Regions from separate parts of the Weissella sp. ESL1177 genome, predicted to be linked through region 1. Evidence: predicted binding sites of a transcription regulator. Region 1 holds the regulator's gene; the other holds the start of a gene.
What was found. The regulator Rex, encoded in region 1, represses fermentation and respiration genes when NADH is low (regulators of the CRP and FNR family bind a similar motif). The targets are predictions, from matches to a motif close to TTGTGAANTANTTCACAA.

Region 1 (3,431 bases):
CAGTCACTAACGCCCATTCAAGAAGCAGTCGCAGAACCATTGGCAGCAGGTGTGTCAATTGATGCGCTTGCACCAACAGGAACCGGGAAAACATTAGCTTTCATTTGGCCATTGTTACCAAAATTAGTACCAGATGATGGTGAACAGTTATTAATTTTAGCGCCATCACAAGAATTAGCAATGCAGACAACACGTGTTGCTCGTGAGTGGGCTAATGTGTTATCACTAAAAGTATTGTCGTTGACAGGTGGGGCAAACATCAAGCATCAAGTTGACCGGTTAAAAAAGCACCCTGAAATTTTGGTTGGTACACCTGGTCGTGTGAATGAGTTGATGAATAGTGGCAAGCTGAAACTAAAACGATTACGAACATTAATTTTAGATGAAGCTGATGAATTATTGCGTGATGATACAGCAAATCAAATTGATCATATTTGGGACATTATCAATGATAAAGACATCCAAGTGGCACTATTTGGTGCTACTGAAGTTGATACAACCATTGCTAACGGTTTATTTGATAGAGAGTTTATACGAATTGATCAGCGTCATGTTATGATGCCAACAACGATTAAACATGAATTTTGGCCAACCGCACATGATCAACGTCAAAAACGGTTACGTCAGTTAGCTGCCCAAAAGAACTTTCAAGCGATAGTATTTTTTAATACGACAAAGCAACTTAAAATTACGGCTAGCTTTTTAGCACATGAACATGTTGCCATGGCAACTTTGGTGAGAGGTGACTCAAGTACGACGCGTGCGAGATCATTAATGCATTTTAAAAAAGGTGTTGCCAAATTTCTGTTGACGACAGATGTTGGTGCGAGAGGATTGGATATTCCTGATTTAACAGCAGTAATCAATTTTGATTTACCACGTGATGGTGAAACTTATACGCACCGTGCAGGGCGAACTGGTCGTATGGGTAAGTCAGGATTAGTGATTTCTTTTGGTAATGATCATGACTTGCGTGATTTAAAAAAGATGGTAGCAGTTGATATTCAAACGGTTTCTGGTAGCCAGGTATCTCGCAAGCAAGCCGTGAGGTCAGCAACTACGGCAATAACTCATCATGATCGACCTATTAAACAGGTAACTGGGACAACAACTAAAAGACAGGGTAAACATGAAGGGAAAAAAGTCATTGTATCGCGTGAAGAACGGTTTGCAAAAGAAAAACGAGCGCAAAGAAAGCATCGTAAAAACAAAGGTAAGCCAAAGCATTAATCATGGGCATTATGAAATTTTAAAATAGGTTTAGGGACTATTGATCTAGTTAGTCAGATTAGCTAGATTAATGGTCCTTTTTGAGCGAGGCGTGCTGAAAGATGCTGTGTTTGTTAATGATGGTATTTAGAAAACGTTTACAAAAAATAGTTATTTTGTGAATGTTCGATTGTTAGTTAGTTCACATAAATGATTAAATATGTTATGATAATAACTAATATGAGTTTCACAATCTTTGGAAATGTTTGTGAAAATAGTTAATTTTAAAAAAAGAGGTCGAACTAATGGTTGAACATGATATTCCTAGAGCAACGGCAAAGCGATTGCCAATTTACTATCGTTATTTGAAATTGCTGTTAGACTCTGGGACTGTCCGCGTTTCATCAAACGAATTATCCGAAGCTGTGAAATTTGATGCCGCAACGATTCGACGTGATTTTTCTTATTTCGGCGCACTTGGTAAGCGTGGTTATGGCTACGATGTTGAGGCATTAATGAATTTTTTTGGTGAAATTCTTAATCAAGATACATTAGCTTCAGTCGCATTGGTAGGAGTCGGAAATCTAGGACAAGCTTTATTGAACTTCAATTTTCATCAAAGTTCTAATGCACGAATTGCAGCAGCTTTTGATGTTAATCCAGAAATTGTTAATACGATCCAGTCGGGTATTCCTGTCTATAGTTTGGATGATTTAGAAAAGCAAATCATTGATCAACGAATTGATGTCGCAATTGTGACAGTACCGGCCAATGTAGCACAAGATGTTGCCAAGCGTCTAGCATTCGCAGGCATTCGTGGTATTTTAAACTTTACACCATTACGCTTGGATGTGCCAAAGTCTGTCCGTGTACAAAACGTTGACTTAACAAATGAGCTGCAAACGCTTTTGTATTTTATCAACAATTTTGGAGAAAAATAAGACAACGATCATTAACCAATATAATATAAAAAAGCGCATCAGGAACCAATTTTGGTAACTGATGTGCTTTTTTGGAATGACTAGTCGTTGACATAAATAAAGTCAGCGGCATGTTGTGTTACTTGAATTGTTTGATCACCCGAAACTAAAACAAGGGGACCATCAAATGGCAAACGCTCTTTAATTGTCCAAGTTGTATTTAATCCTAGGTGTAGTGTTTCAGTATATTGTAATAGTTCTAAGTCTTCAGTAAAGCTGTTGATAGTGACAGTTTCATTATCTTTTGCTTCACGTAATGAACGTAATGATTTTGGTGAATAATGATGGTCGATATCAGGAATGCTGAGACCTTGGGGACTTAATTTTGGGAAACCTAAGTACTTATCTAGGGCGTTAATAAATTGATCATTAGCATCGTGATCAAGGTGATCAGCGTTTGAGTGGGCTTCTGAAATTGATAAGCCTAATTTTGTTGCACCAAATGTTTCAATTAAACGGTGGGCACGGATTAAACGGAGGGCTGTTTCACGACCAGGTTTTGTGAGTGTGACACCATAATAAGGCACAACATCAACTTCGCCAGCTTCTTGTAGTTTTGCCAGCATATTAGAAACCGATGAAGGAGTGACGTTTAAATGTTCAGCAATTTGGTTATTAGAAATTTTTGTTGACTCATCGCCACCGCTTAATTCTAAGATTGTTTGTAGATATTGGGTTTTAGAAATAGATTCGGTCATAATGTAAAATTTCCTCGTTTGTTGTGAAATAGTTAATATGATTAATTATACCATGAAATGGCAGATAATGTATTTTATAAAAATGAAACTAATTATACGTTTGATAAAAAAATGATTTTAGGTTATGATAATTATGTAAAATTTAATCAGCAACTGACAACAGTCAGAAACAAGTTTTGGAGGCTCAAAATGCAGGAAATGAAAGTATGCCAAGAGAACAAGTTAGGGGGATGTACCTTAATTCGTCACCTATTACAAAGCTCACGTGATATTTCAGAGCAGACTGTACAACAATTAGCAACAGCACTAGAAGAAACACTGACTTGTCGGCCAGAAGTTTATGTTGGTCAGGTTTATGATAGTTGTGTTTATCGAATTGGTTGTGGTGATATTAACACTGAAACAAAATTATGTTTTTCAACGCCAGATGTTCGTAATAAATTTGCGAGTTCTTTTGAAGTTGCTTGTCGAGAAGTTGGCTTAACTGTGCATCGGAGTTACTAATAATAGGTTAAAAATAGTTCTAATTTCTATAATTAGTCAT
Region 2 (3,431 bases), 400 kb from region 1:
GTTGCTCGCATAACAACACCCAGCAAAATAATACTTAATGTAAATAACCACTTCTTTTTCATATAGTGCCTCCATTGTCATTTTTAATCACTCATATTAATATAGAAAATTTACTAAAAATATACAAGTACCAACATGATTGATAAATAACAAAACAGACCTAAGCAGTTAATCCTCCTGCCTAGGTCTGTTTAGATTTGGCACTTTACCTAATTAAGCATTGTGCTTTGCTGCAAAGTCAGCAAATTGACCAGCAACGCCTGCCAAAAATTCTTTCGTACCTTCATTTGTAATCTTACCATTTTCATCAGAAATATCAGCTGTGTTACCAATATATAATTCTGGTTGGTGCATAATAGCCATATCCAAGAAATCTAATGAGTTACGCAAAACGTGATGAGCAGCAACACCTGAAATACCTGAAATTGATTGTGATGCAGGCAAAACTGGCTTACCAGCCCAAACGCTTTGTCCCCAAGGACGTGAAGCAACATCCAAGGCATTCTTCAATGCGGCAGGCACACTACGATTGTGCTCTGGCGTTACCATGATAAATGCATCTTGTGCTTTAACAGCTTCACGGAATTCTGTATATTCAGCAGGTGAAGCTTCATCATAATCTTGGTTATACAATGGCAACTTTGCAATGTCCAAATAAGTCACTTCAGCATCTGCTGGCAAACCAGCAACCAATGCCTCAGCAACACCCAATGAGTATGAGTTCTTACGAAGTGATCCAACAATGATACCGTATTTCATGTTTAATTCTCCTTAAATTTGTTTATTATGTACAACAATTCATGTCGTTGGTACTAGTTTAACTTACTTTTACAAAGTTGTAAACACTTATTTTTAATAAGCTTAATGAACATAAAAAAGACCAAAGCTAACTCAAAGCCTTAGTCTCTCTTACATCATTGTTTGATTTAATTAATCTTCCTTTGTTAAGTCAATCAAGATTTTCGCTTGTGACTTATCTGATGATAGACGATCAAATCCCTTCTCAACAACATCATCCAGTCCAATAATATCGGTGATAACTGGCTCAACATTAATTTGACCTGAACTAACAAGGTCAACCGTTTGTTGGAATGTCTCACGTGAGTAAGCAATCGTTGAGGTCAACTTAACACCCGCATTCATCAACTGCATTGGATCAAATGAAATTGGATGAGCAAAGATTGAGACAATAACTGCTGTACCACGTGCCTTAGTGACCGCAATCGCTTGTTCAAAGGTTGGTTGTACACCGGCAACTTCGAATGATACATCAGCACCACCACCCAAAATATCACGGACAGCGGCAACAGCATCATCAACCTCACCAGGATTAACAACATCAGTTGCGCCCATTGTCAATGCTTTTTCCAAACGAACAGCTGACAAATCAACAGCAACAATCTTCGTTGCACCAGCAGCCTTAGCAGCTGCGGCAACTAACACACCGATTGGTCCAGCACCAAAAATGGCAACTTTTTCACCAAACTTCAAGCCACCTTCTTTAACGGCTTGTACAGCAACTGCTGTTGGTTCGATCGTTGCTGCTAACTTTAGTGAAAAGTCAGCTGGTAATGCATATAAGTTACTCTCTGGTACATTAACATGCGCAGCAAAACCACCATCACAACTTAAACCAATGAAGCTATAACCACCATAAACATCAATATCATCTGGCAATTCACCATGCGTAACCGTTGGATTTACAGAAACATGGTCACCAACTTTATAACGCTTAACATCCTTACCAACAGATTCGATCACTCCTGAGAACTCGTGACCCATTGTCAATGGTGCCTCACCACCAGTCAATTCATCAACTTTATCAACCGGGATAAAGACTGGTCCTTCTAAGTATTCGTGCAAGTCACTACCACAGATTCCTGCATAAGCCACGCGAATGACAACTTCATCATCCTTTGCAGGCTTTAAATCAACATCTTCAACACGAATGTCCTTTACACCATGCCATACTGCTGCCTTCATGTTAATACCCCCAATAACATATAAATGTTTAAAATAAATACTATCATCATCAATTCGCAAAAAAACATCTTGTGAATACCTACATTTTATCCCCTAATTTTACGGGTGACAACTCATACGAACCCCCTGAGACGGAACAATATAAATCCCGTTTTCAGGAAAGCCTAATGTAGCAACCACGAAAGTGATTATTTTAACAAGCAAACGTTTACACAATAGAAAATTATTTTTAAATTAATGTATTGGGTTGTTCTTAAAATCACATTTAAGCCATTAAACTGTTGTTTTTAATGCCTCTAATACATCATCAGTCATTTTATCTGGTGTCGTAATTGGGGCATAACGATGAAGCAATTGTCCATCACGCCCAATTAAAAATTTCGTATAGTTCCATTTGATCGACCCATTACCAGATTTATCTTTTAAATACGTAAATAATGCATCTTCATTTTTTCCATTGACCATTACTCGTTTGGTCATTGGAAAAGTCACCCCATAATGTACTTGGCAATAATCATTGGTTTCTTCATCTGTTGCCAGTTCTTGCTTAAACTGATTTGAAGGTAAGCCCAGCACAACCAATCCTTCATCTTGGTGCTCTTGATACAATTTTTCCAAACCTTCAAGTTGGGGCGCTAATCCACATTTACTAGCAGTGTTCACAATAATGATGACTTTGCCCGCAAAATCTTTCAAATCGATTGTTGCTCCGTTCATTTCCGTCTCTGTAAAATCATAAACTGTTGTCATTATTTTCCCTCTTTTCAAAATTAAACCGTTTTTAAAAGACATCTTGCCTACATAAACTAAAGTCTATACGTCATAGTAAACCACTATTACTCATTTTTTGCTAATCATACGCAACATTTTGTTTTTGAATCATACCGTAATAGACACCTTGTTTTGCCATTAGTTCATCGTTTGTACCACGCTCAATAATTTTTCCTTGATGCAATACTAATATCATATCAGCATGTTGAATCGTTGATAATCGGTGAGCAATGGCAATCGTTGTTCGTCCAGCCTGCATTTTGGTCAAACTACGTTGAATCAATTGTTCTGTCTCAGTATCGATGTTCGCAGTTGCTTCGTCCAAAATTAAAATTTTAGGATTCATAGCAATTGTTCGTGCAAAGGCAATGAGTTGTTTTTCACCCGTCGAATAACTCGCACCTCGTTCAATCACTTTTGTCTGATATTGGTCGGGTAATTTATTAATGAAACTATCTGCATTAACAAATTCTGCTGCCGCAACAATTTGATCATCTGTGATGTTTTCATTATATAATCGAATATTAGAATTAATCGTGCCATAAAACATAAATGGTTCTTGCAAAACTAGCCCCATCTTCTTACGTAATTCGCTCATCGAATAGTCACGAATATCACGACCATCCAACAAAATTTCCCCTGATCCAAATTCATAAAAACGCATCAGTAAGTTAATA

Region 2: the regulator Rex is predicted to act here: its motif matches at 2,166-2,183, upstream of AC3B5D_RS09895 (2,3-butanediol dehydrogenase).

What each region holds. Positions count from the first base shown of each region.
Region 1 covers NZ_CM176591.1:275,253-278,683, forward strand. Annotated here, with positions in the region: gene AC3B5D_RS01390 (DEAD/DEAH box helicase) at 1-1,230, shown strand, start outside; gene AC3B5D_RS01395 (redox-sensing transcriptional repressor Rex) at 1,515-2,150, shown strand; gene AC3B5D_RS01400 (metal-dependent transcriptional regulator) at 2,231-2,887, opposite strand; gene AC3B5D_RS01405 (hypothetical protein) at 3,077-3,391, shown strand.
Region 2 covers NZ_CM176591.1:2,026,669-2,030,099, reverse strand. Annotated here, with positions in the region: gene AC3B5D_RS09905 (MFS transporter) at 1-62, opposite strand, end outside; gene AC3B5D_RS09900 (NADPH-dependent FMN reductase) at 214-759, opposite strand; gene AC3B5D_RS09895 (2,3-butanediol dehydrogenase) at 931-1,983, opposite strand; gene AC3B5D_RS09890 (glutathione peroxidase) at 2,257-2,733, opposite strand; gene AC3B5D_RS09885 (ABC transporter ATP-binding protein) at 2,834-3,431, opposite strand, start outside.